Regions from separate parts of the Pseudomonas sp. GW456-L12 genome, predicted to be linked through region 3. Evidence: predicted binding sites of a transcription regulator. Region 3 holds the regulator's gene; each other region holds the start of a gene.
The links. The regulator FliA, encoded in region 3, starts transcription of late flagellar genes. The targets are predictions, from matches to a motif close to CTAAAGTTTNNNNNNNNNNNGCCGNTAA.
Positions count from the first base shown of each region.

Region 1: a site for FliA is predicted at 2,529-2,556, ahead of AC07Y9_RS01150 (methyl-accepting chemotaxis protein). Genes of this name have one in related genera too.
Region 2: a site for FliA is predicted at 2,944-2,971, ahead of AC07Y9_RS27040 (methyl-accepting chemotaxis protein). Genes of this name have one in related genera too.
Region 4: a site for FliA is predicted at 5,203-5,230, ahead of motA (flagellar motor stator protein MotA). Genes of this name have one in related genera too.

Region 1 covers NZ_JBWKZA010000001.1:201,748-208,795, forward strand. The annotation lists gene acnA (aconitate hydratase AcnA) at 1-1,461, shown strand, start outside; gene AC07Y9_RS01145 (CPBP family intramembrane glutamic endopeptidase) at 1,623-2,414, shown strand; gene AC07Y9_RS01150 (methyl-accepting chemotaxis protein) at 2,586-4,151, shown strand; gene AC07Y9_RS01155 (alpha/beta family hydrolase) at 4,339-5,037, opposite strand; gene ccoN (cytochrome-c oxidase, cbb3-type subunit I) at 5,137-6,561, shown strand; gene ccoO (cytochrome-c oxidase, cbb3-type subunit II) at 6,572-7,048, shown strand, end outside.
Region 2 covers NZ_JBWKZA010000031.1:48,416-55,463, reverse strand. The annotation lists gene AC07Y9_RS27045 (Ca2+-dependent phosphoinositide-specific phospholipase C) at 1-742, opposite strand, end outside; gene AC07Y9_RS27040 (methyl-accepting chemotaxis protein) at 856-2,832, opposite strand; gene AC07Y9_RS27035 (LysR substrate-binding domain-containing protein) at 3,022-3,942, opposite strand; gene AC07Y9_RS27030 (NorM family multidrug efflux MATE transporter) at 4,099-5,508, shown strand; gene AC07Y9_RS27025 (putative bifunctional diguanylate cyclase/phosphodiesterase) at 5,543-7,048, opposite strand, start outside.
Region 3 covers NZ_JBWKZA010000007.1:256,755-263,802, forward strand. The annotation lists gene flhA (flagellar biosynthesis protein FlhA) at 1-922, shown strand, start outside; gene flhF (flagellar biosynthesis GTPase FlhF) at 934-2,250, shown strand; gene fleN (flagellar synthesis regulator FleN) at 2,369-3,199, shown strand; gene fliA (RNA polymerase sigma factor FliA) at 3,196-3,936, shown strand; gene AC07Y9_RS12120 (chemotaxis response regulator CheY) at 4,097-4,468, shown strand; gene AC07Y9_RS12125 (protein phosphatase CheZ) at 4,498-5,286, shown strand; gene AC07Y9_RS12130 (chemotaxis protein CheA) at 5,299-7,048, shown strand, end outside.
Region 4 covers NZ_JBWKZA010000004.1:101,648-108,695, forward strand. The annotation lists gene queG (tRNA epoxyqueuosine(34) reductase QueG) at 1-692, shown strand, start outside; gene AC07Y9_RS06745 (trimeric intracellular cation channel family protein) at 674-1,288, opposite strand; gene orn (oligoribonuclease) at 1,472-2,014, opposite strand; gene rsgA (small ribosomal subunit biogenesis GTPase RsgA) at 2,122-3,153, shown strand; gene motB (flagellar motor protein MotB) at 3,239-4,279, opposite strand; gene motA (flagellar motor stator protein MotA) at 4,283-5,134, opposite strand; gene AC07Y9_RS06770 (HDOD domain-containing protein) at 5,301-6,839, shown strand; gene rhdA (thiosulfate sulfurtransferase) at 6,883-7,048, shown strand, end outside.

The DNA.
Region 1 (7,048 bases), on a different contig from region 3:
GGCGAAGTCGATTACGCCCACAATGGTCAGACCTACCGCCTGAAAAACGGTGCGGTGGTGATCGCCGCCATTACCTCCTGTACCAACACCTCCAACCCCAGCGTGATGATGGCCGCCGGCCTGGTGGCGAAAAAGGCTGTGGAAAAAGGCCTCAAGCGCAAGCCCTGGGTGAAGAGTTCGCTGGCGCCGGGTTCGAAAGTGGTCACCGACTACTACAAGGCCGCCGGGTTGACCCAATACCTCGACGCCCTCGGCTTCGACCTGGTGGGTTACGGCTGCACCACCTGCATCGGCAACTCCGGCCCCTTGCCGGAGCCGATCGAGAAAGCCATCCAGAAAGCCGACCTGACCGTCGCCTCGGTGCTGTCCGGCAACCGCAACTTCGAAGGCCGGGTGCACCCGCTGGTGAAAACCAACTGGCTGGCCTCGCCGCCGCTGGTGGTGGCCTATGCCCTGGCCGGCAGCGTGCGCATCGATATCAGCAGCGAACCGCTGGGCGAAGGCAAGGACGGCAAGCCGGTCTACCTGCGCGACATTTGGCCGAGCAGCCAGGAAATCGCCGAGGCCGTCACCCAGGTCAACACCCGGATGTTCCACAAGGAATACGCCGAGGTGTTCGCCGGCGATGCCCAGTGGCAAGCCATCGAAGTACCGCAGGCCGCGACCTACGTGTGGCAGGCGGATTCCACCTATATCCAGCATCCACCCTTCTTCGACGACATCGCCGGCCCGCTGCCGGTGATCAAGGATATCGAGGGCGCGCGGGTCCTGGCGCTGCTGGGCGACTCGGTGACCACCGACCACATTTCCCCGGCCGGCAACATCAAGGCCGACAGCCCGGCCGGCCGCTACCTGCGCGAGCAGGGCGTGGAACCGCGGGACTTCAACTCCTACGGCTCGCGTCGCGGCAACCACCAGGTGATGATGCGCGGCACCTTCGCCAACATCCGCATCCGCAACGAAATGCTCGGCGGCGAAGAAGGCGGCAACACGATCTACATCCCCACCGGCGAGAAACTGGCGATCTATGACGCGGCCATGCTGTACCAGCAATCGGCTACACCGCTGGTGGTGATTGCCGGCCAGGAATACGGCACCGGCTCCAGCCGCGACTGGGCCGCCAAGGGCACCAACCTGCTGGGGGTCAAGGCGGTGATCGCCGAGAGCTTCGAGCGCATCCACCGCTCCAACCTGGTGGGCATGGGCGTGCTGCCGCTGCAGTTCAAGCTTGACCAGAACCGCAAGAGCCTGAACCTCACCGGCAAGGAAACCCTGGATATCCAGGGCCTGACCGGTGTCGAGCTGACGCCGCGGATGAACCTGACCCTGGTGATCACCCGCGAGGATGGCAGCCAGGAAAAGGTCGAGGTGCTGTGCCGCATCGACACCCTGAACGAAGTGGAATACTTCAAGTCCGGCGGGATCCTGCACTACGTCCTGCGGCAACTGATCGCCGCGTAACGCCATGCCGCAACACCAACACCGCCTACGGGCGGTGTTTTTGTTTCACTTATTCATCGCCCGCGCCTCGTTATACTGGCCGCCCGCTCGTTCTATCCAGTAACCGCCGACGCAGGTTGCGCGAGCGGCTGATTCCATTCTTTTCGCAACAAGGATTTCACATGACTGTTCTGCCATGGATGTACCTGGCACTTCTCTCCATTGGTTACGCCCTGGCCCTGAGCTACGGCCAACTGGGCCTGCTGGCGGCGGTTTCCGTCGCCTTGCTGCTGTGCGCGGGCTTTGCCGTGCGCCAGCAGAAAAGCCCTTACGCGCGCTACCTGGGACACGGCCTGTTCGTGGTGCTGGCCCTGGCGCTGGCCATGCACTGGCTCCCCGGTTTCTACAATGGCCGGGCGATCGGCCCGCAACGCTTCACCGCCGATGCCGTGCCGTTTTCCATGTACCTGAACCAGGACAAGCCGCTGATCGGCTTCTGGCTGTTGCTGGTCTGCCCCTGGATCATCGGGCGCCGCTCGCTGCGCCTGTCCCTCTATACCACTGCCCTGGCCTTGACCCTGACCGCCCTGGCGGCCCTGGGCGGAGCGGTGTTGCTGGGCATCATCAGTTGGGCGCCGAAATGGCCGGACCAGGCCTGGCTGTGGGTGCTGAACAACCTGCTGCTGGTCACCCTGGTGGAAGAAGCGCTGTTCCGTGGCTACATCCAGGGCGGCCTGAGCCGTCGCCTCAAGCACCTGCCCTATGGTGAAAACCTGGCACTGATGTGCGCGGCCCTGCTGTTCGGCCTGGTGCATGTGGGCGCCGGCTGGCAATGGTGGCTGCTGGCGAGCATCGCCGGGGTCGGCTACGGCCTGGCCTACCGTTTTGGCGGCCTGGGCGCCGCGGTGGCCACCCATTTCGGCTTGAACCTGCTGCACTTCGGGCTGTTCACCTACCCGATGCTCGCGGGGTGACCCTGGCCAGGCCGGGGCTCCCTGGACGGGCCTCGGCTTCGCCGCGCCCCCTCGCCCCTGCTTGCAAAATAAGGCCTCTGTCAATGAGGCACTTCTCAAATTACTGAAAAAAACCTCAATAATTGGCGAAGGCCGCCGACAACCTATCAAAGCCTTGCGGATAGAAAAACCATGCGTAACAACCAGCCCGTCACCCAGCGCGAACGTACCTTTCCGACTCAGCAACGGTTGATCTCCACCACCGATGCCAAAGGCGTGATCACCTACTGCAACGATGCCTTCGTTGAAATCAGCGGGTTTTCTCGTGAGGAACTGGTCCGCGCACCGCACAACCTGGTCCGTCACCCCGACGTCCCGGCCGCGGTGTTCGCGCACATGTGGGCCACCCTGAAACAAGGCTTGCCATGGATGGGCATTGTCAAGAATCGCTGCAAGACCGGTGACCACTACTGGGTCAACGCCTACGTGACACCGGTCTTCGAAGGCCAGCAAGTGGTCGGCTACGAGTCGGTGCGGGTCAAGCCCACCGCCGAGCAGATCCGCCGCGCCGAAGCGCTTTACCAACGCATCAACCAGGGCAAGTCGGCCATTCCGAAACGCGACAAATGGCTGCCGATACTTCAGGACTGGCTGCCATTCATCCTGATCAGCCAGCTGAGCTTCCTGATTGGCGCCTGGCTCAACTCTTCCTGGGGCTTTGCCCTCGCCGCCGGCCTTTGCGTGCCGCTCGGCCTGCTCGGGCTGAGCTGGCAACAGCGCGGCCTCAAGCGTTTGCTGCGCCTGGCCGAGCAGACCACCTCCGACCCGCTGATCGCCCAGATGTACACCGACAGCCGTGGCGCCCAGGCGCGCCTGGAGATGTCGATCCTCAGCCAGGAAGCCCGCCTGAAAACCTGCCTGACCCGCCTGCAGGATACCGCCGAGCACCTCAACGAGCAGGCGCGGCAGTCCGACACCCTGGCGCACAACAGCTCCAGCGGCCTGGAACGCCAGCGCGTGGAAACCGAACAGGTGGCCACCGCGGTCAACCAGATGGCCGCCACCACCCAGGAAGTGGCCAGCCACGTGCAGCGCACCGCCGATGCCACCCAGGAAGCCAACCGCCTCACCGGGCGCGGACGCGACATCGCCGGGGAAACCCGCGAAGCGATCCAGCGCCTGTCGGTGGTGGTGGGCGAAACCGGCCTGACCGTGACCCAACTGGCCAAGGACAGCGACGAAATCGGTGGCGTGGTCGATGTGATCAAGGGCATCGCCGACCAGACCAACCTGCTGGCGCTGAACGCGGCCATCGAAGCGGCTCGCGCCGGGGAAATGGGCCGCGGCTTCGCGGTGGTGGCCGACGAGGTTCGCCAACTGGCGCAACGCACCAGCGAATCCACCGGGCAGATCCACACCCTGATCGCCAAGCTCCAGCAAACCGCCAGCACGGCGGTGCAGACCATGGACGCCGGACACCGTCAGGCCGAGGAAGGCGTGGCCCGGGTGCTGGAAGCCGACCAGGCGCTGGTGGGCATCAGCGAAGCGGTGGCCAACATCACCGACATGACCACCCAGATCGCCGCCGCCACCGAAGAGCAAAGCGCCGTGGCCGAGGAGATCAGCCGCAACATCAGCACCATTGCCCAGCTGGCCGACCAGACCTCGGAGCAGGCGCAGCATTCGGCGCAACTCAGCGAAGAGCTGACCCGCACCGCCAACACCCAGTACTCGTTGGTCGAACGCTTCAACCGCTAAGCCGAAACCAGACAAAAAACCCGGAAGGTTCGCCTTCCGGGTTTTTTATTGCCTGTTTTCCAGCACCACGCGCGTCTTCTGTATCTGTAGGGGCGAAGCTTGCTCGCGATGGAGCTTGGCAGCCGCCACCGTTGTCGCCTTGAAAAACAATCGCGAGCAAGCTTCGCTCCTACAGTCAAAAAAGCGTTCAGCCATTCAACTGGCGCAAGACCTCGGCAACTTTCTGCGCCGCCGCTTCCAGGTGCTGCTCATGGGTGAAGCCTGAGGCCTTGAGCGGTTTCAGGTCATGGTCGGCCGCCGCCAGCCAGAACAGCTCGATAGCCGGCGCCAGCGCATAGGCTTCGACCGCCGCCCGGTTGCCGAGGGCATCGCGCTCGCCCTGGACGATCAGGGTCGTGGTGCGCAATTCGGCCAGGTGGGCGACCCGCGGTTTCTCCGGCTTGCCGGCGGCATAAAACGGATACCCCAGGCACACCAGCGCATCGGCGCCCAGCTCGTCGGCGAGCAAACTGGCCATGCGCCCGCCCATGGACTTGCCGCCAATGGCCAACCGCCCAGCGACATGAGGTCGCACCTGGGCATACACCTCGCGCCAGCACTCCAGCAGCTTCGGCGCCGGGTTAGGCGGCCGTTTGCCACCATCAAGGCGACGCTGGGCCATGTAGGGAAACTCGAAGCGCAGGACGTTGACCCCATGCGCCGCAAGGCGTGCGGCCATATCGCTCATGAAAGCGCTGTCCATCGGCGCGCCGGCGCCATGGGCCAAGATCAGGGTCAGCGGTTCGCCGGCCAGCGACTGCTGCGCGACATCCCAGAGCCAGCCCCGTTCCCGCACGCACTGCACCCATTGATCCCCGTCAATAACAGCCCCTTGCCGTTTGCCCATGCTTACCTCGCTTTTAGTCTGCCTATAACTCCAGAAGAAGTGAGCGCGCCTTGCCGTGCGCAGTCGCTTTCACTTCAGCTGAACCGTGGATGGGGAACCATGAACACTTCTATCAGTACCGCCTACAACTACAAGGTGGTCCGCCAATTCGCCATTATGACGGTGGTGTGGGGCATCGTCGGCATGGGGCTCGGGGTTTTTCTCGCTGCCCAGTTGGTCTGGCCCGAACTCAACTTCAACCTGCCCTGGACCAGTTTCGGTCGCCTGCGCCCGTTGCACACCAACGCGGTGATCTTCGCCTTTGGCGGCTGCGCCTTGTTCGCCAGCTCCTTCTACTCGGTGCAACGCACCTGCCAGACCCAGCTGTTCGCGCCGAAAATCGCCGCGTTCTGCTTCTGGGGCTGGCAGCTGGTAATCCTCCTGGCGGCCATCAGCCTGCCGCTGGGCTACACCAGCTCCAAGGAATACGCCGAGCTGGAATGGCCGATCGACATCCTCATCACCATCGTCTGGGTGGCGTACGCCATCGTGTTCTTCGGCACGGTGATGAAGCGCAACACCAAGCACATCTACGTCGGCAACTGGTTCTTCGGCGGTTTCATCATCACCGTGGCCATCCTGCACATCGTCAACAACCTGGAACTGCCCGTCAGCCTGACCAAGTCCTACTCGGTGTATGCCGGTGCGACCGACGCCATGGTGCAATGGTGGTACGGCCACAACGCGGTGGGCTTCTTCCTGACCGCGGGTTTCCTGGGGATGATGTACTACTTCGTACCCAAGCAGGCCGAGCGTCCGGTGTATTCCTATCGCCTGTCCATCGTGCACTTCTGGGCGCTGATCACCCTGTACATCTGGGCCGGCCCGCACCACCTGCATTACACCGCGCTGCCGGACTGGGCGCAGTCCCTGGGCATGGTGATGTCGCTGATCCTCCTCGCACCGAGCTGGGGCGGCATGATCAACGGCATGATGACTCTGTCGGGTGCCTGGCATAAGTTGCGCAGCGACCCGATCCTGCGGTTCCTGGTGGTGTCCCTGGCGTTCTACGGCATGTCGACCTTCGAAGGTCCGATGATGGCGATCAAGACCGTCAACGCCCTCTCCCACTACACCGACTGGACCATCGGCCACGTCCACGCCGGCGCCCTGGGCTGGGTGGCGATGATTTCCATCGGCGCGCTGTACCACATGATCCCGAAAGTCTTCGGTCGCCAGCAGATGCACAGCATCGGCCTGATCAACGCGCACTTCTGGCTCGCCACCATCGGCACCGTGCTCTACATCGCCTCGATGTGGGTCAACGGCATCGCCCAGGGCCTGATGTGGCGCGCGGTCAACGAAGACGGGACACTGACCTACTCCTTCGTCGAAACCCTGGTGGCCAGCCACCCAGGCTTCATCGTGCGGCTGGTCGGTGGCGCGATCTTCCTCTTCGGCATGTTGCTGATGGCCTACAACACCTGGCGCACCGTGCGCGCGGCCCAGCCTGCCGAAATCACCGCCGCTGCGCAGATGGCCTGAGGAGTCCGCCATGAAACACGAAGTCATCGAGAAAAACGTCGGCCTGCTGATGCTGCTGATGGTATTTGCCGTGAGCATCGGCGGTCTGACCCAGATCGTCCCGCTGTTCTTCCAGGACGTCACCAACAAGCCGGTGGAAGGCATGAAGCCCTACACCGCCCTGCAGCTGGAAGGCCGCGACATCTACATCCGCGAAGGCTGCGTCGGTTGCCACTCGCAGATGATCCGCCCGTTCCGCGCCGAGACCGAACGCTACGGCCACTACTCGGTCGCCGGTGAAAGCGTCTGGGACCACCCGTTCCTGTGGGGTTCCAAGCGTACCGGTCCGGACCTGGCCCGGGTCGGCGCCCGCTACTCCGACGACTGGCACCGCGCGCACCTGTACAACCCACGCAACGTGGTGCCCGAGTCGAAGATGCCGGCCTACCCATGGCTGGTCACCCAACAGGTCGACAGCAGCCACACCGAGACCAAGCTGCGCGCCATG
Region 2 (7,048 bases), on a different contig from region 3:
CGCCACTGACATCGTTCTGGCCGTTGGTGACCGGGGAAATGAACACCTTGGCGCTGGTGGTGCGGGCCTCGGCGTATTGCGAGAGCTTCTGGTTCTCCGAGTGGTTGAGCACCAGCAGCACCTTGCCCTGCAGTTGGCTGGCGGTCGGCCAGGACTTGCCCTTGAGCGAGCCCTGCAAGGCACTGCTGCTGACACCCAGGTGCTGGGCCAGGTCGCCCGGGGTGTAGAGCTTGCCCTGGAAAATCCGGCTGACCAGGTCATCGAAGTCTTTCGGCGTACGCCCGGAGCTTTCCTTCGACCAGCCCTGCTTCTTGTCGAGGATCAGGGTAATCGGGAAGTGCCCGGGATGGCTGTCGCTCCAGAGCTTGATGTCGTTGAGGCAGGCCTCGAGGTCGTTGGTGCCGTTGCCGTCGCCGGTGCAATTGTTGTCATTGCCGGACTGGAACAGGCTGCCGGGGTTGTGCCGCACGAACCAGTGGCGGGGCGAACCTCCGGTGACCGCATCGCGTTGGTCCCAGAAGTCCAGCTCCAGGGTGCGCACGCTGTCGAGCACGCTGGTAAAGGTGCCGGCGTACTGTTTTTCGTAGCAGTTATGGCATGCCACCTGGGCGATAGCGTTGAAGGCGGTGTACCAGGAAGCCGGGGAGATGAATCCCACGGCCTCCTGGCTGGACGCCATCTGGCTGGCCAGCGCCAGGGGCAGCACGGCGGTACGGAGGGCAAAACCAGTGAGACGGGACATGTCAGCTCCTGCCGGGAAGGCATCCTGTAGGGAAATCGCCCCTATGGTTTAGCCCAGCCCCGCGCATTTGCAATCGGCCTCCCCAGCCGTGGCCAACGGCCACGCAACCGCTATCAACGGAACCGGTCGACCTCCTGGCGCAAGTCCGCCGCCAGCTTCTCCAGTTCCTTGGCGGTGATCGCCAGGTTCGACACCACTTCGCGCTGTTCGCTGTTGGCCAGGGCAATGCTCTGCAGGTTGCTGCTGAGCAGGGTCGCCGTGCTGCTCTGCTCCTGGGTCGCGGTGGTGATCGCGGCGAACTGCTGGCCGGCCGAGCGGCTCTGTTCGTCGATGCGCGCCAGGGCCGAGGCGACATTGGCGTTGCGCGACAGGCCTTCCTGCATCAACACATTGCCCTGCTCCATGGTGGCGATGGCGTTGCCGGTTTCCTGCTGGATGCTGTTGATCATCCCCGAGATTTCGTCGGTGGCTTCGCGGGTGCGCGAGGCCAGGTTGCGTACCTCGTCGGCGACCACGGCAAAGCCGCGGCCTTGCTCGCCGGCGCGCGCGGCCTCGATGGCGGCGTTGAGCGCCAGCAGGTTGGTCTGGTCGGCAATCGCGGTGATCACCCCGACGATGCCGCCGATTTCCTCGGAGCGCTGGCCCAGGGTATTGATCACCATGGCCGCGCTGTTCAAGGCGCCGGCGATCTGCTCCAGCGACGCCGAGGCTTCCTCCATCGAGGTGCGGCCGATCCGGGTCTGCTGGGCATTTTCCTGGGCCAGGCGTTCGGTGTTGCCCATGTTGTCGGCGATGTTCAGCGAGGTGGCGCTGAACTCCTCCACCGCCCCGGCCATGCTGCTGATCTCGCCCGACTGCTGTTCCATGCCCTCGTACGCCCCGCCCGACAACCCGGACAACGCCTGGGCCCGGCCATTGACCTCCGCGGCGGCCTTGCGGATGTGCTCGACCATGGTCGACAGGGCCTGGCCCATCTGGTTGAAGCTGCCTGCCAACTGGCCGATCTCATCCTGGCTGGAGACATTCAGGCGCGCACTCAGGTCGCCTTTACCCAAGGCATCGGCCTGGCGCACCAGGTCGCCCAGCGGCGCAAGCTTGCTGCGCAGTAGCCAGACCGTGGCGCCCACCGCCAGCAGCATTGCCAACAGGCTGCCGATGACCAGCCGCAGGCCGACGCTCCAGGTCACCGCGCGAATCTCGGCCTTCGGCATGCTCGCCACCACCGACCAGGGCCCACCTTCGAAAGGGACGGCGACACTGTAGAAGTCCTCGTTCTTGTCGCTCCAGAAGTTGCCCTTGCCCGGCTGCCTGGCCAGTTCAGCGATGGTCGCCCCCGCCGGTTCCAGGGCCTGCACGCCGGCCGGCGGCACCAGCCACTTTTGCTGTTCGTCGAGCAACGCCAGGGAACCAGTCTGGCCGATGCGGAAGCGCTTGAGGTTGTCGAACTGGGCGTTCTGCGCGTCGGTGTAGTCGAAGCCGACGAACAGCACCGCAATCACCTGGCCGGCGCTGTCCCGCACCGGCGTGTATTGGGTCATGTACAGGCGCTCGAAGAGCAGCGCGCGGCCGACGTAGCTCTGCCCCGCCATGAGTTTCTGGTAAGCCGGGTGCGCGTGGTCCAGCAGGGTGCCGATGGCGCGGCTGCCGTCCTGCTTGCTCAGCGAGGTGCTGACGCGGATGAAGTCGTCGCCGCTGCGCACGAACACCGTCGCCACACCGGCGGTCATCTGCTTGAACTCGTCGACCTCCTCGAAATTGTTGTTCAGCACAACATCACCCAGGTGCAGGCCCGGGGTCTGGGTACCGGCCACGGCCACCGGCTGGTCCGGGTGCAGGCTCAGGCCGCCGCTGAAACGCTTTTCGAACAGCCCGCTCAGGCGCTGGGTGCTTTCGCGCAGGGTGCCGTGGAAAGTATTGAGCTGGTCGGCCAGCAGACGTGCCTCACTGGCCAGGTGTTCTTCCCGGGTGGCGAGGTTGGCGGCGTCCAGCGAGCGCAGGGCGAAGACAGTACTGCCGCTGATCACGATCGCCAGTACCACGGCGAGTGCGAGACCAAGCTGCGAGGCGATCCGGGCACGAGGTTGAGGCATGACAGCTCCTGGCCGAGAGACCGGATCGTCCTGATCGCGTCACACGCTCGGCAATGGTTCTAATAAGAATGAGGTGTCGGAACCTTTCAGAACGAAGGTTCCACTTCCAAGGATTCGGCGGCGCCGATCAATACTTGAGCGCGCTGGACGGGTATCGCGCAGGCCCCTTGTCACGGGGCCTTCATCGTTTCAGCCGAGACGCTCTACGTCGGGCAATTGCATGGCGCGGACCTCGTTCTGGAGAAAGTCGCTGAGGCGGCGCAAACGTTCGCCTCCAGGCCGGGTCTTGGGCCAGACCAGGTAGTAATTCTCGCCACTGGCCACCGCCGTCGGCCAGGGCAGGCTCAGGCGTCCCTGGGCCACATCCTCGGCCACCATCAGCAGGTCGCCCATGGAAACCCCATAGCCGCGGGCCGCGGCGATCATACCCAGCTCCAGGGTGTCGAAGACCTGCCCGCCCTTGAGCGAGACCTGCTCGGACAGGCCCATGCGCTCCAGCCAGTTGCGCCAGTCGCGGCGATCCGGGGTCGGGTGCAGCAGCTCGGTGGCCGCCAGCCGCGCTACATCCCACGGCTGGTCGTTAAGCAGGTTCGGCGCGCCCACCGGGATCAGCAGTTCCGGAAACAGGTAGCTGGCCTCCCAGTCCGGCGGAAAGTGGCCGTTGCTCAGCAGCACCGCGCAGTCGAAGGGCTCCTGGTTGAAGTCCACCGAATCGACGTCCATCCAGGCACTGGTCAGTTGCACCTCGTTGCCCGGTTGCAGATGGCGGAACCGGCTCAGGCGCGCCAGCAGCCAGCGCATGGTCAGGGTCGAGGGCGCCTTCATGCGCAGGATGCCGTCTTCGGCGCGCAAGGTATTGCAGGCGCGCTCGAGAGCAGTGAAGCCCTCGCGAATGCCTGGCAGCAGCAGGCGCGCGGCTTCGGTCAGTTGCAGGTTGCGCCCGCTGCGCTGGAACAGCCGGCAGGCGAAGTGGTCTTCCAGGGTACGGATATGCCGGCTGACCGCACTCTGGGTGATCGACAGCTCCTCGGCCGCGCGGGTGAACGAGCTGTATCGCGCCGCGGCTTCAAAGGCGCGCAAGGCATACAGGGGCGGAAGACGACGGGGCATGGCAGCACTCCACAGGCGCAATGGCGCCAACTTACCAGAATCCGCAAGCATGAGTTTTAATCATGCCACCAATCGTTTTTATCCCTTTGTGAAAGTCGCCCAGAGCGCCGAGAATCAACCCTCTTGACTCCCTCCCCCCTATCGAGACCGATGACCATGCAGCATCCAGCACGCACCGAACTCTGGGCCATCCTGCGGCTGGCCGGGCCGCTGATCGCCTCACAGTTGGCGCACATGCTGATGGTGCTGACCGACACCCTGATGATGGCCCGCCTCAGCCCGGAAGCCCTGGCCGGCGGTGGCCTGGGCGCGGCCACCTATTCGTTCGTGTCGATCTTCTGCATCGGCGTGATCGCAGCGGTCGGCACCCTGGTCGCGATTCGCCAGGGCGCCGGCGACATCGAAGGCGCCGCGCGCCTGACCCAGGCCGGCCTCTGGCTGGCGTGGCTGATGGCGCTGGTCGCCGGCCTGCTGCTGTGGAACCTCAAGCCGGTGTTGCTGCTGTTCGGCCAGACCGAAACCAACGTGCAGTCCGCCGGCCAGTTCCTGCTGATCCTGCCGTTCGCCCTGCCGGGCTACCTGAGCTTCATGGCCCTGCGCGGCTTCACCAGCGCCATCGGCCGCGCCACGCCGGTGATGGTCATCAGCCTGGCCGGCACCGTGGCCAACTTCCTGCTCAACTACGCCTTGATCACCGGCATGTTCGGCCTGCCGAAGCTGGGCCTGGCGGGGATTGGCCTGGTCACCGCGATCGTCGCCAACTGCATGGCCCTGGCGCTGGCCTGGCACATCAAGCGCCACCCGGCCTATGCCGCCTACCCGCTGCGCCAGGGCCTGGCGCGGCCCAATCGCCACTACCTGCGGGAACTCTGGCGCCTGGGCCTGCCCATCGGCGGCACCTACGCGGTGGAAGTCGGGCTGTTCGCCTTCGCAGCGCTGTGCATGGGCACCATGGGCAGCACCCAGCTGGCGGCGCACCAGATCGCCCTGCAGATCGTTTCCGTGGCCTTCATGGTGCCGGCCGGGATCTCCTACGCGATCACCATGCGCATCGGCCAGCACTACGGTGCCGGGCAGCTGTTGCACGCGCGTATGGCCGGCCGGGTCGGGATCGCCTTTGGCGGCGCGGCCATGCTGGGTTTCGCCATGGTCTTCTGGCTGCTGCCGAACCAGTTGATCGGGCTGTTCCTCGACCATGACGACCCAGCCTTTCGCGACGTGATCAACCTCGCGGTCAGCCTGCTGGCGGTCGCGGCCTGGTTCGAGCTGTTCGATGGCACGCAGACCATCGCCATGGGCGCGATTCGCGGGCTCAAGGACGCCAAGACCACCTTCCTCGTGGGCCTGGGCTGCTATTGGCTGATCGGTGCGCCGGCGGCCTGGCTGATGGCATTCACCCTGGGCTGGGGCGCGACTGGTGTGTGGTGGGGCCTGGCATCGGGGCTGGCGTGCGCCGCCATCAGCCTGACCCTGGCTTTCGAATGGAAGATGCGCCGGATGATTCGCCGGGAAAGCGCGGAGCCTGCCGCGCGGGATAACTTCCAAACCGCCCGGGATTCCCTGTAGCGGCAGGTTCTCCTGCCACTACGGCGGAGTGCCGTCAGATGACCTCGCCGACCAGGACCTGCTGGCTCCTGCCGAACGTCAGGTACTCCACCAGTTCCGTCAGCGGCAGCGGCTTGCTGATCAGGTAGCCCTGCGCCTGGTCGCAGCCGAAGCTGCGCAGCAAGGCCAGTTGCTCGGGGGTTTCCACGCCTTCGGCCACCACCTCGAGATGGAGGTTGTGGGCCAGGTTGATCATGGCGTGCACCAGCTTGCGGTTCTCTTCGCGCTGCTCCATGCCGCCGACGAAGCTCTTGTCGATCTTCAACAAGGCAATCGGCAGGCTGTTGAGGTGCACGAAGGACGAGAACCCGGTGCCGAAATCGTCCAGGGAAAACCGCACCCCCAGCCGCCCCAGCGCGTCCATGGTCTGCTTGACCAGGTCGCTGCGGCGCATCACCGCGGTTTCGGTCAACTCGAATTCCAGCCATTGCGCCTCGACACCACGCTCGGCAATCAGCCGGCTGAGGGTCGACAGCAGCTGGCTGTCCTGGAACTGGCGGAACGACAGGTTGACCGCCATGTGCAGCGGTGCCAGGCCGCGTTCGCGCAGGGCCTGCATGTCGCGCAGCGCCCGGGAAATCACCCAGTAGCCCAGTGGCACGATCAGGCCGCTCTGCTCGGCCAGGGGCACGAACTCGCTCGGCGGCAACAGCCCGCGCTCGCCGTGGCGCCAGCGCACCAGGGCCTCCAGGCCGACGATCTGCCCGTCATGCAGGTTCAGGCGCGGCTGGTAGTGCAACTCCAGCTCGTCGCGGCGCAAGGCCCTGCGCAGTTCGCTTTCCAGGTCGGCGAGGCTGCGGGCATTGCGATTGATGCGTTCGTTGAAGATATGAAAGGTACAGCCCTGGGTGCTTTTGGCCTGCTGCATGGCGATGTGCGCGTGCCACATCAGCGGGTCGGCGCCGGCATTCGCCCTGGCGTGGGCGATGCCCAGGCTGCAACCGATCAGCAGGCTTTCGCCATCGATCCAGTACGGCTCGGCCATGACTTCGGCGATGCGTTCGGCCATCCACTCGGCGCGTTGCGGCGCCCGGCGGGTATCGATCAGCAGGGCGAATTCGTCGCTGCCCAGGCGCGCCAGCTGGTCGCCGGCCTCAAGCTGGCTCTTGAGCCGCGAGACCACTTGCAGGATCAACCGGTCGCCGGCCTGGTGGCCCAGCGCATCGTTGGCATGGCGGAAGTTGTCCAGGTCCAGGTGCCCCAGCGCCAGCCCGCGTCCTTCGTTTTCCGCCAGGCGCGCCGCCAGCAGGGTCTGGAAGCCCTGACGGTTGGCGATACCGGTCAGCGGGTCCTGCTCGGCCAGGCGCAACAGGGTATTTTCCAACACCCCGCGCTCGCGCACATGGCGCAGGCAACGGCGCACCGTATCGGCAGTGAGGTTTTTATTCACCAGCCAGTCGCTGGCGCCGGCGGGCGTGTTCAACGGCTCCTGCTCCAGCAGCAATACCGTGGGCAGGCTGCAACGACCGGGAGCCGGTTGCAGTTGGGGAACGGTTAACAG
Region 3 (7,048 bases):
GTCCCAGGACCTGGGCTTCCTCATGCCCACCGTGCATATTCGCGACAACCTCGACCTGGCGCCCAGCGCCTACCGGCTGACGCTGATGGGGGTGATCCTGGCCGAGGCCGAGATTTACCCGGATCGCGAGCTGGCGATCAACCCGGGGCAGGTCTATGGCACGCTCAACGGCATCAACGCCAAAGATCCGGCCTTCGGCCTGGAGGCGGTGTGGATCGAGATCAGCCAGCGCGCCCAGGCGCAGTCGCTGGGCTACACCGTGGTCGACGCCAGCACCGTGGTCGCCACCCACCTCAACCAGATTCTGTACAAGCACTCCAGCGAGCTGATCGGCCACGAAGAAGTCCAGCAGCTCTTGCAATTGCTGGCCAAGGGTTCGCCGAAGCTGGCGGAAGAGCTGGTGCCGGGCGTGCTTTCGTTGTCCCAGCTGCTCAAGGTGCTGCAGGCGCTGCTGGCCGAACAGGTGCCGGTGCGCGATATCCGCAGCATTGCCGAGGCCATCGCGAACAATGCCGCCAAGAGTCAAGATACTGCCGCTTTGGTGGCCGCGGTGCGTGTCGGATTGTCGCGCGCCATCGTGCAAAGCATTGTAGGCACTGAGTCCGAGCTGCCTGTGATCACCTTGGAGCCCAGGTTGGAACAGATTTTGCTCAATAGTCTGCAGAAGGCAGGACAAGGCTCGGAAGAGGGTGTCCTGTTGGAGCCAAGCATGGCTGAGAAGCTGCAGCGTTCGTTGATCGAAGCCGCGCAGCGCCAGGAAATGCAAGGTCAACCGGTGATTCTGCTGGTAGCCGGTCCGGTCCGCGCGATGCTCTCGCGGTTCGGACGCCTGGCGGTCCCGGGCTTGCACGTGTTGGCGTACCAGGAAATCCCTGACAACAAGCAAGTGACCATCGTTGCGACAGTAGGGCCCAACGGCTGAGGTAGTGGGTTATGCAAGTTAAGCGTTTTTTCGCCGCCGATATGCGTCAGGCCATGAAGCTGGTTCGTGATGAGCTGGGCGCCGACGCCGCCATCATTGGCAATCGCCGCATCGCCGGCGGTGTCGAGCTGACGGCTGCCCTGGATTACAAGCTGTCGGCGCTGGCGCCACGGGTGCCGAACATGGAGCTCGAGGACGAACTGCGCAAGACTCAGTCGCGCATCGTCACCGCCCAGGCCGAACTGAGCCTGCGTGGCGACGGCGATGCCAGCACCAATCGCCAGCTGTTCGCCGGCCTGCCGCTGACCGCCGCCGAGCCGCTGATCGAACCTACATTCAACGAACCCCAGCGCCCGGCCCCGGTAGTCGCTGCACCGGCGGTCGATCAGCGGGCGCTGGACTCGATGCGTTTTGAACTCAATGGCCTGCGCGAGCTGCTGGAAGTCCAGCTCGGCTCCCTGGCCTGGAGCCAGCTGCAAGGCAGCCGGCCCGAGCAGGCCAACCTGTGGCGGCGCCTGCAGCGTATCGGCTTGTCCGGTCCGCTGGCCCGCGACCTGCTGGCGCTGATCACTGAAATCGACGAACCCCGCCAGGCCTGGCGCATGCTCCTGGCCCACCTGGCGCGGATGATCGTGACCCCGGAAGTCGAGCCGCTGGAGGAGGGCGGTGTGATCGCCATGGTCGGCCCCGCCGGCATGGGCAAGACCACCACCCTGGCCAAGCTGGCCGCGCGTTATGTACTCAAGTACGGCGCGCAGAACATCGCGCTGGTGAGCATGGACAGCTACCGCATCGGCGCCCAGGAACAGCTCAAGACCCTGGGCCGGATCCTCAACGTCTCGGTGACCCATGTCGACCCGGGCCAGTCCCTGGCGCAAGCCCTCGATCCGCTGCTGCGCAAGCGTGTGGTGCTGATCGACACCGCCGGCCTGCAAGCCAGCGACCCGGCCCTGCGCATGCAGCTGGAAAGCCTGGCCGGACGTGGCATCCGGGCAAAAAATTATCTGGTCTTGGCAACCACCAGCCAGAAACAGGTTCTAACCGCCGCATACCACAGCTACAAGCGTTGCGGGCTGGCCGGCTGCATCCTGACTAAACTGGATGAAACCGCCAGCCTTGGTGAGGTGTTGAGCCTGGCGATCAGTCATGAACTCCCCGTTGCCTATCTGACCGATGGCCCGCGGATTCCGGACGATCTGCACTTGCCGCGCCGTCACCAGCTGGTCAGTCGTGCGGTGAGCGTGCAGATGCAGGAAGAACCCAGCGAAGAAGCCATGGCTGACATGTTCGCTGACCTCTACCACAACCCGACCAAGCGGGTTGGCTGAGGGAATCATGAAAAGATTGCAATGTACCTACATCGATGGTCTGCCAGGCATTGTTCCGTTGGTGAACGCGCAGCCAGTTATGTGGCCCCGTCTAAGTAAGACAAGGTAAAGAACGAACATGGGCAGCATGCATCCCGTACAGGTGATCGCGGTGACCGGCGGCAAAGGTGGCGTCGGCAAGACTAACGTGTCAGTGAACTTGTCCCTGGCCCTAGCGGAGCTCGGCCGGCGCGTCATGCTGCTGGACGCCGACCTGGGCCTGGCCAACGTCGACGTGCTATTGGGGCTGACCCCCAAACGGACCCTCGCCGACGTGATCGAAGGCCGCTGCGAGCTGCGCGATGTGCTGCTGCAGGGGCCGGGTGGAATCCGTATCGTGCCGGCGGCGTCCGGCACCCAGAGCATGGTTCATCTGAGCCCGGCGCAGCATGCCGGCCTGATCCAGGCTTTCAGCGACATCGGCGACAACCTCGATGTGCTGGTGATCGACACCGCCGCCGGCATCGGCGACTCGGTGGTCAGCTTCGTCCGCGCGGCCCAGGAAGTGTTGCTGGTGGTCTGCGACGAGCCGACCTCGATCACCGACGCCTACGCGCTGATCAAGCTGCTCAACCGCGACTACGGCATGAACCGCTTCCGCGTGCTCGCCAACATGGCGCAGAGCCCACAGGAAGGGCGCAATCTGTTCGCCAAGTTGACCAAGGTCACGGATCGCTTCCTGGACGTGGCCCTACAATATGTCGGCGCCGTGCCTTACGACGAATGCGTGCGCAAGGCCGTGCAAAAGCAGCGTGCGGTCTATGAGGCGTTTCCGCGTTCGAAATGCGCGCTGGCATTCAAGGCCATCGCGCAGAAGGTCGATACCTGGCCGTTGCCGGCCAACCCACGTGGACATCTGGAATTTTTCGTCGAGCGGCTCGTGCATCAAACAGCGGGACCGGTGCTATGAGCGCCAGCGGCTACAACCTTTACAAAAAGTCGGCACGTGACAGCCAGTACGAATTGATCGAGCGCTATGCGCCTCTGGTCAAGCGTATTGCCTATCACTTGCTGGCGCGCCTGCCGGCCAGTGTCCAGGTCGAAGACCTGATCCAGGCCGGGATGATCGGTCTGCTCGAAGTGTCGACCAAGTACGACGCGAGCAAGGGCGCGAGTTTCGAGACCTACGCGGGTATCCGTATCCGTGGTGCGATGCTCGATGAGGTCCGTAAAGGTGACTGGGCGCCGCGTTCGGTACATCGCAATACCCGGATGGTGAGCGATGCCATTCGCGCAATTGAAGCTAAAACCGGTCGTGACGCTAAAGATCATGAAGTTGCGGCCGAACTTCAATTGAGTCTCGACGATTATTACGGGATTTTGAACGACACCTTGGGCAGTCGCCTGTTCAGCTTCGACGACCTGTTGCAGGACGGCGAGCATGAAGGGCTGCATGAGGATGGCGCGAGTGCTCATCTCGAGCCGTCGCGCGACCTGGAGGACGAACGTTTCCAGGCCGCGCTGGCGGACGCGATTGCCAATTTGCCGGAGCGTGAGCGACTGGTCTTGGCGCTGTACTACGACGAAGAGCTGAACCTCAAGGAAATCGGTGAGGTCCTGGGGGTCAGCGAATCGCGGGTCAGCCAGTTACACAGCCAGTGCGCGGCCCGTTTGCGGGGGCGTTTGGGAGAGTGGCGAGCGCGCTGACAGGCAGTGTGGGGGACACTGCGGACGAGACTGGCACGACGTGGCCGGACTTGCGGTGTGTATTCCATGCAGTCGTTGAGTGCTCTGCCTGATTGATTGAATGGCGCGTTCAGGTGCTGGACGCGTTTAAGACTGCTTGGAGGTCGAATTGGACAAGAACATGAAAATCCTCATCGTTGATGACTTCTCAACGATGCGGCGGATCATAAAAAACCTGTTGCGTGACCTGGGCTTCACCAACACGGTCGAGGCTGACGATGGCACCACCGCCATTCCGGTCCTCAACAGTGGGAGCATCGACTTTCTGGTAACGGACTGGAACATGCCCGGCATGACCGGTATCGATCTGCTGCGCCATGTGCGCGCCGATGAAAAACTCAAGCACCTGCCGGTACTCATGGTGACCGCTGAAGCCAAGCGCGAACAGATCATCGAAGCTGCCCAGGCCGGCGTAAACGGTTATGTGGTCAAGCCCTTCACGGCCCAGGCGTTGAAAGAGAAGATCGAGAAGATCTTCGAACGCATCGGTTGAGAGTGGAATCATTCCGCCACGGGGGAGCTATGGAGCACAACGAATCTTCATTGGGCGATTTCGAATCGACCCTGAAAAAACACGCACTCGAACTGGTCGACAGCCTTGAAAAAGGCAAGTTCGGCGAAGCCGTGCAACTGATCCATGAGCTCAACCAGACCCGTGACCGCGGCCTGTACCAGGAGGTCGGCAAGCTCACCCGCGAGCTGCATAGCGCCATCGTCAATTTCCAGATTGACCCGCATATGCCGCAAGCCGAGGAAGTTTCACAGATCACGGATGCCACCGAGCGCCTGTCCTATGTGGTCAGGCTGACCGAGGCCGCGGCCAACCGCACCATGGATCTGGTCGAGAGCGCCACCCCGCTGGTCAATGGCCTGAGCAGCGAAGCCCAGGCCCTGAGCGCCGATTGGGGGCGTTTCATGCGCCGCGAACTGGGCGCCGAGGAATTCCGCGACCTGGCCCGCCGGGTGGACGGTTTCCTGACCCGCAGCGAGCAAGACACGCGCGCGGTATCGAGCAACCTCAACGACATTCTGCTGGCGCAGGACTACCAGGACCTGACCGGTCAGGTGATCAAGCGCGTGACCCAGTTGGTCACCGAAGTCGAGAGCAACCTGCTCAAACTGGTCCTGATGGCCAGCCAGGTCGATCGTTTTGCCGGCATCGAACATGACCGTGAATCGATCCTCGCTGAAAAAGATCCGCAAAAACATCTGGCCAAGGGTGAAGGTCCGCAGATTCATGCCGATAAACGTGAAGACGTTGTATCCGGTCAGGACGATGTCGACGATTTGCTTTCCAGCCTTGGATTCTAGGAGCACCCATACATGAGCTTCGGCGCCGATGAAGAAATCCTTCAGGATTTTCTGGTTGAGGCCGGCGAGATTCTAGAGCAACTGTCCGAACAACTGGTCGAGCTGGAAAGCCGGCCGGACGATGCGGATCTGCTCAACGCAATTTTTCGCGGTTTTCACACTGTAAAAGGGGGCGCCGGCTTCCTCCAGCTCAACGAGCTGGTGGAGTGCTGCCACATCGCCGAGAACGTGTTCGACATCCTGCGCAAGGGTGAGCGTCGCGTCGACGCGGAACTGATGGACGTAGTGCTCGAAGCGCTGGACGCGGTGAACAGCATGTTCGGCCAGGTGCGCGAGCGTACCGAGATCACCGCCGCCACTCCGGAGCTGCTGGCTGCCCTGGCCCGCCTGGCCGAGCCTGCGGGGGCCAAGGAGGTCGCCGCGCCGGTGGCCGACGCTGAGGCAGTTGTTGAAGCCGTTGCCGAGCCGGTCGCCGAACCGACCGAAAGCGAGTCCGGCGATATCACCGACAGCGAGTTCGAGCAGCTGCTCGATTCGCTCAATGCCGCCAAGGCCGAGGCCGAAGCCCCGGCTGCTGTTGCTCCCGCGGCGCCCACCGCCGGCAGCGAAGCGGCCAGCGACGAAATCACTGACGCCGAGTTCGAGTCGCTGCTCGATCAATTGCATGGCAAGGGCCAGTTCGCACCGGATGCGGTGGCCCCTTCGGCCACGGCGCCGGCTGCGGAAAAAGCCGCGGCCAGCGACGAAATCACCGATGACGAGTTCGAAGCCCTGCTGGATCAGCTGCATGGCAAAGGCAACTTTGCGGTCGATGCGCTGGACTCCGCGGTAGCAGCGGCGGTACCGCCGGCTGCGCCAAGCGCGGCCGCCGCCGGTGGCGACCTGATCACCGACCAGGAATTCGAATCCCTGCTCGACGAGCTGCATGGCAAGGGTAAGTTCTCTGAAGTGCCCGCAGCCGCGGCGACCGTGGGTAGCGCAACGGCCGCCACGGCTCCGGCGCCTGCCGCCGTCGCCAAGCCAGCGGTGAAGAAGCCCGAAGCCAAGGCCGAAACGCCAAAACCGGCTCCAGCCGCTGCTCCGGCGCCTGCTCGTGCTCCGGCTGCCGCCCCGGCGGAAAAACCGGTCAGCGAAGCCGAAACCACCGTGCGGGTCGATACCGCGCGGCTGGACGAAATCATGAACATGGTCGGCGAGCTGGTGCTGGTGCGTAACCGCCTGGTGCGCCTGGGGCTCAACAGCGGCGACGAAGCCATGTCCAAGGCCGTGTCGAACCTCGACGTGGTCACGGCCGATTTGCAGACCGCGGTGATGAAGACCCGGATGCAGCCGATCAAGAAGGTCTTCGGGCGCTTCCCGCGCCTGGTTCGCGACCTGGCCCGCCAGCTCAAGAAAGAGATCAACCTGGAGCTGGTCGGCGAAGAGACCGACCTCGACAAGAACCTCGTCGAGGCCCTGGCCGACCCGCTGGTGCACTTGGTGCGCAACGCCGTCGACCACGGTATCGAGTCGCCGGAAGAGCGCGAGGAAGCGGGCAAGTCCCGTGGCGGCAAGGTGGTGCTGGCGGCCGAGCAGGAAGGCGACCATATCCTGCTGTCGATCTCCGACGACGGCAAAGGCATGGACCCGAACGTCCTGCGCGCGATTGCGGTCAAGCGTGGGGTGATGGACAAGGATGCCGCCGATCGCCTGAGCGACACCGAGTGCTACAACCTGATCTTCGCCCCGGGCTTCTCGACCAAGACCGAGATCTCCGACGTGT
Region 4 (7,048 bases), on a different contig from region 3:
TCGGCCCGTTCGGCTATCGCGCCTTCGTCGACAGCGCCCCGGTGCTGGAAAAAGCCATCGCCGAACAAGCCGGGCTCGGCTGGATCGGCAAGAACACCCTGGTACTCAACCGCAAGGCCGGCAGCTATTTCTTCCTCAGCGAACTGTTCGTCGACCTGCCCTTGCCGGTGGACGAGCCACACGCCACCGAGCATTGCGGCCGCTGCACAGCATGCCTGGACATCTGCCCGACCAAGGCCTTCGTCGGCCCTTATGTACTGGACGCCCGGCGCTGCATTTCGTACCTGACCATCGAACTGAAAAACGCCATTCCCGAAGACCTGCGCCCGCTGATCGGCAACCGGGTGTTCGGCTGCGACGATTGCCAGATCGTCTGCCCGTGGAACCGCTTCGCCCGCCCTTCCGGCGAAGGCGATTTCAAGCCACGCCACAACCTCGACAATGCCGAGCTGGCCGAACTGTTCATGTGGGACGAGGACAAGTTTCTCAGCAGCACCGAGGGCTCGCCGCTGCGCCGCGCCGGCTATGAGCGCTGGCTGCGCAACCTGGCGGTGGGGCTGGGTAACGCGCCGTCGAGCATTCCGGTGCTGGAAGCCCTGAAAGCCCGGCGGGATTACCCGTCAGAACTGGTGCGCGAACACGTGGAATGGGCGCTGAAGCAGCACGCCAGCCGTCATTGCTCGTCGTTGTAGACGAACTTGGGCATTTCCCAGTGGAAACGGATCGCCAGCAGGCGCAGTAGGAAACCGCCGAACAGGGTGATGAGGATCGACTGCTCGCCGGGCAATTGCAGATAGATGCAGAGCATGTAGCACCAGGCCGCGGCGAACGAGACGCTGGCATACAGTTCGCGACGGAAGATCAGCGGAATATCGTTGCAGAAGATGTCCCGCAAGATGCCGCCGAACACCCCGGTAATCACCCCGCTGACCGAAGCCACCACCATGCCGTGGCCCATTTCCAGGGCGGTCATGCAACCGATCAGGGTGAACGCCACCAGCCCCACGGCGTCGAGCACCAGGAACAGCGAACGCAAGTGGCGCATCAAGGGCGCGATGAAGATCGTCACCAGGGCCGCGACCGAGGTCAACACCAGGTACTCCGGGTGCTTGACCCAGGTCAGCGGGTAATGCCCCAGCAGCACGTCACGCACCGAACCGCCACCCAGGGCCGTGACGCAGGCGATCAACACCACCCCGAACCAGTCCATGCCGCGACGACCGGCAGACAAGGCGCCAGTCATGGCTTCGGCGGTAATGGCAATCAGGTAAAGCATCAGCAGCATGATGGCGGTCCTTACAGGAAGGCGCCCAGTCTACTCAGTTGCTGCCGGCACCAAAAGGGGGCGCCAGCTGGAATTGCTGGAGAGCTCAACGCGCCTATCGCGGGCAAGCCTCGCTCCTACGGATCACGCGGACTTGTAGGAGCGAGGCTTGCCCGCGATGACGTCAGAACCGACGCCCCCGGATCATCAGAGCTTGATGAAGTGCTTGCGGTAATGCTGCAGCTCGGCAATCGACTCGCGGATGTCGTCCAGGGCCAGGTGGGTGCTGCCTTTCTTGAAGCTGTCGCGCACGTCCGGCGCCCAGCGGGCGGCCAGTTCCTTGAGGGTGGAAACATCAAGGTTGCGGTAGTGGAAGTAGCTTTCCAGCGCCTTCATATGGCGATACAGGAAGCGGCGATCCTGGCAGATGCTGTTGCCACAGATCGGCGACTTACCCTTGGGCACCCACTGCTCCAGGAAGGCGATGGTCTGCGCTTCCGCTTCAGCCATGCTGATGCGGCTTTCACGCACGCGCTGGGTCAGCCCCGAACCGCCGTGCTGGCGGGTGTTCCACTCATCCATGCCGGCGAGAATTTCATCGCTCTGGTGGATGGCGATGACCGGACCTTCAGCCAAGGTATTGAGATTGCTATCGGTGACGATGGTCGCCATCTCGATGATGACGTCGGTATCAGGGTTCAGACCGGTCATTTCCAGATCGATCCAGATCAGATTCTGCGGGTTTTGCATGTGTGGGCTCCTCGGCGTAGTTGCGCAGTTTAGCCTAGAGGGACCTGCCGGCGTGCTAAACTCGCGGCCGTTTTACCTAACCGCCGCATTATCGACACGGAACACCAATGGCCAAACGCCAGCTCAATCGTCGCCAAAACTGGCGCATCGAAAAGATTCAAGGCGAACGCGCCGCCCGCGCCGCCAAACGTGAATCCTCTGCCGTGGAAGCACTGGAAGGCGGCGATCTCGGCCCCGAACAGACCGGCCTGGTGATCGCCCACTTCGGTGTGCAGGTCGAGGTCGAGGCGCGCGAGGGCGAACTGGCCGGCCAGGTGTTCCGCTGCCACTTGCGGGCCAACCTGCCGGCGCTGGTGACCGGCGATCAGGTGGTCTGGCGTCCGGGCAACCAGGGTATCGGCGTGATCGTCGCGCAACTGCCGCGCCACACCGAACTCTGCCGTCCCGACAGCCGCGGCCAGCTCAAGCCGGTGGCCGCCAACGTCGACATGATCGTGATCGTCTTCGCCCCGCTGCCCGAGCCCCATGCCAACCTGATCGACCGCTACCTGGTAGCCGCCGAACATGCCGGCATCCGTCCGCTGCTGCTGCTCAACAAGTTCGACCTGATCGACGAGCAGAATGCCCCCGCCCTGAACGCCTTGCTGGCGGTCTATCGGCAACTGGGCTACCCGGTGCTGGAAGTCTCGGCGCACCACGGCGACGGCATGGAACAGCTGCAAGCGCAGCTGGACGGACGGATCAGCGTGTTCGTCGGCCAGTCGGGCGTGGGCAAGTCGTCGCTGGTGAACAGCCTGCTGCCGGAAGTCGAAACCCGCGTCGGGCCTTTGTCGGAGCTGTCCGGCCAGGGCACCCACACCACCACCACCGCGCGCCTGTTCCACTTCCCGGGCGGTGGCGAACTGATCGACTCCCCGGGGATTCGCGAATTCGGCCTGGGCCACGTCAGTCGCGCCGATGTCGAAGCAGGTTTCATCGAGTTCAACGACCTGCTGGGCACCTGCCGTTTCCGCGACTGCAAGCATGACCGCGAACCGGGCTGCGCCCTGCTCAAGGCCCTGGAAGACGGGCGGATCCAGCAGCAGCGGATGAACAGCTATCGCTCGATCATCGCCAGCCTGCCGGACAGCAGCTATTAATAAGTAGCCCCACGCAGAAACAAAAAAGGCCGCGATGATCGCGGCCTTTTTATCGAGCACTCTTTATACAGAGCCTGCTTTTATCTCACCGCGCAGCTGGAGGCGTAGCTGCAGGTGCAGCCGCGCCTTCGGTCTTCGGAGCTGCGTCGTCGAAGATATTCAGGCGCTCGCGCAGCTCATGGGCCGGCAGCGGCTCCTGCTCCGGCGGCAAGGCGTTCGGGTCGACCGGCACTTCGCCCGGGGCGCCCTGGCCCTGGGTCGGTGCCGGGACCTCGGGAGCGACTTCGCCTTCAATCGCGCGCTGGGCCTTTTTGGTCAGCACCACGATGTCGATACGCCGGTTGATCGGGTTGAACGGGTCCTTGCGATCGAACAGCGATGACGAGGCATACCCCACCACGCGAGCCACCTGGCCGTCCGGATAGCTGCCCGCCACCAGCGCCCGGCGCGCGGCGTTGGCACGGTTGGCCGAAAGCTCCCAGTTGCCGAAATCGCCGGTGCCCGCGTAAGGCTTGGCATCGGTGTGACCGCTGATGCTGATCTTGTTCGGCACCGCCTTGATGGTGTCGGCCATGGCCAGCAGGATGTCCTCGAAGTACGGCTTCAGGCGCGCACTGCCGGAGTCGAACATCGGCCGGTTTTCCGAATCGATGATCTGGATACGCAGGCCGTCCGGAGTGATCTCGAACAGGATCTGGTCCTTGAACTTCTGCAATTGCGGGTTTTCTTCGACCTTGTTCTGCAGCTCTTGAAGCAACAGCTCCAGGCGCTCTCTTTCCACCTGCTCGGCCATGCTCTCGACCTGATCGGTGTCGACCGTGACCTTGTCCGGTTGCGGCTGCGACTTGATCTCGGGGTTGAGCGTGTTTTCCGGCGCCAGCTCGGGAGAACCGCCCAGGTCGATGATGTAGGGCGTGCCGCTTTCCGAGAAGCCGATCGGGTCCTTGAAGTAACCGGCGATGGCGATCTTCTGTTCCGGGGTGGCGGTGGACAGCAGCCACAGCACCAGGAAGAACGCCATCATCGCCGTGGCGAAGTCGGCGAAGGCGATCTTCCATGCCCCGCCGTGATGCCCGCCGGCAAAGCGCTTGACGCGCTTGATGATAATCGGCTGATTGTTTTCCATGGCTTAACGACCGCGAACCGCTTGTTCCAGCTCGGCGAAGCTCGGACGGTGCGCCGGGTACAGGACCTTGCGCCCGAACTCCACGGCCAGCGATGGCGGCATGCCGGAAGCCGAGGCCACCAGGGAGGCCTTGATGGCTTCGTAGACGTTCAGCTCTTCCTTGGCATCGTGCGCCAGGGAATGGGCCAGCGGGCCGAAGAAGCCGTAGGCCGCGAGAATACCGAAGAAGGTACCGACCAGCGCCGCACCTACGTGCAGGCCGATGGATTTCTGGTCGCCATCGCCCAGGGAGGCCATGGTCACCACGATACCCAGCACCGCCGCGACGATACCGAAGCCCGGCATGCCGTCGGCGATGCCGTTGACCGCATGGGACGGATGCTCTAGGTCTTCCTTGAGGCTGAACAGCTCCATGTCGAACAGGCCTTCCAGCTCGTGGGGAGCCATGTTGCCGGAGGACATGATGCGCAGGTAGTCACAGATGAACGCGGTCATGCGCTCGTCTTTGAGCACGGATGGATACTTGGCGAAAATCGGGCTGGCGGCGGCGTCTTCGATATCGCCCTCGATCGCCATCATGCCTTCGCGGCGGCTCTTGTTGAGGATCTCGTAGATCAGGCCCAGCACTTCCAGGTAGAAGGTCTGGGAAAAACGCGAACCGAACATCCCCAAGGACTTCTTGAGCACGTGCATGGTCATGTAGCCGGGGTTCGCCTGCAGGAACGCCCCCAGCGCGGCGCCGCCGATAATCAAGACCTCGAAAGGCTGGATCAGGGCGGCAATCTTGCCGTGAGAAAGCACGTATCCGCCGAGCACGCTCGCGAACACGACGATGATGCCGATAATTTTAGCCATAGGTAGGAAGGTACTTACTGAGTCGGGTTCAAGGTCATATTCGGAAGTTCTTAAAACTCTTCTTCTACTTATCGGCAAAACTGCGCCAGACTATAGGCCGTTAAGGCGAAAAGCCAGTTTGGCCCGCTCTGGGCGTGTTTACAGCAGACGATGATTGCGCCCAGCCATGTCTAATGAAACGACAGTCCCAACTACCGCCCCCCACTCCCTCGAATCCTGGATAAAGCTGCTTGACGCGGTCCGCCTGCCGGTGCCGCAGGCCAGCCATGATCGGGTCTGCAAAGCCATCAGGGACAATCGCAGCTCATTGCGCGACATTGCCGACCTGATGCAGGACAGCCCCGCGCTGGCCTTGAGCGTGATTCGCGAAGCCAATCGCCACACCCACGGCAGCATGAGCGAGCCGGCCGAGAACCTCGAGGTCGCCCTCAACCGCCTGGGCCTGGCGCGTACCGAAGAATTGCTCGCCCGCCTGCCCGCCCAGCCCGAGCAGGAGATCCCGGTCGGGCTGCGCCAGTTGCAACTGATCAGCCAGCACGCGACCCAACAGGCCAACGGCTTTTTCGCCGGGCGCCTGGCCAGGCTCTGGCAGGACATTCACTGGGGCAGCCTACTGTTTCTCTCGCCGCTGTGGCCCTTGGCGCTGGCCTATCCAAAACTGCTCGAAGAGTGGGAGCTGCGTGTCGTCCATAAAACCGAACCGGCCCAGGAGGTCGAGCAGGAACTGTTCGGCGTCGGCCTGCTTCAGTTGGGCCAGGCCCTGGTCGAGGTCTGGCACTTGCCGATCTGGGTACAGCAAGGCTACCGCCTGCTGATCGACGAGCAGGACCAATTGGTCAAGGCCCTGCATATCGCCCGGGACAATGCCCATCCGCTGCACCAGCGACAATGCCTGGATGCCGATCCGGCCCTGCAGCGCTGGCTGAACCAACCGGCCAACAGCGTGCTGCTGGCCAACGCCCTGGCCCTGTCGGCGCAAGAGTCCTGGACCGGCCCGCACTGCATGCGCTGGCAATACCTGACCAGCCTGTACCTGCAAATGCCGATGGACGAACTGCAACAACAGTTGCACCAGCAAGCCGCGCAGAGCGCCCGACATCACCGCATGCCCGATCTGTGGCATCCGGCCGAGGCGCTACTCTGGCCCTGGGAGGCCCGGCGCGTGCATCGCGGCGAGCTCCCGGTTCCCGCACCGACCGCAGAAGATCTGGCCAAGTGGCGCAAGCAATGCAGCGAATTGCTGGTGGAACCCAGCCGCTTCAGCAATGCCATGCACCTGACCACCTTTGCCCGCGACGCCCTGGTGGCGTGCGGCATGCGCCGGGTGATGCTGCTGATGGTCGACCGCACGCGGACCCAGTTGCGCGTGCATCAGATCGCCGGGCTGCCTGCGCCCGCCATGAACCTGGCATTGACGATCAACCAGAGCAGCGTATTGCAAAGGCTGCTGGACGCTCCGGCGCAAGTGCGCCTGACGCCGACCAACAACGCCCAGTTCTCCGCCCGTCTACCCGCCAGCCTGCGCACGCTGTTTCGTGGCGAGCACCTGCTGATGCGCTCGGTGCCCAGCAATGGCCGGGTAATCATGCTGATCGTCGCTGACCAGGGCGGCCAACCCTTCTCGGAAATCTCCGTACAGGCGTTCGGCAAGACCGCGCAGTGCATCGAAAAGGCCCTGCACAGCTTTACCAACCGCAGCCGCTGACGCTTGCGCTACAATCCCTCCCTTTGTGCCCTGGAGACCTCACATGCCTGACTTCTCTGGCTTGCCGCTGGTGATCGAGCCGAGCGACCTGCTCCCTCGCCTCGACGCCCGCGAACTGATTCTGGTGGACCTGACCAGCGCCGCCCGCTATGCCGCGGGCCATATCCCCGGCGCGCACTTCGTCGACCCCAAGCGTACCCAGCTCGGTC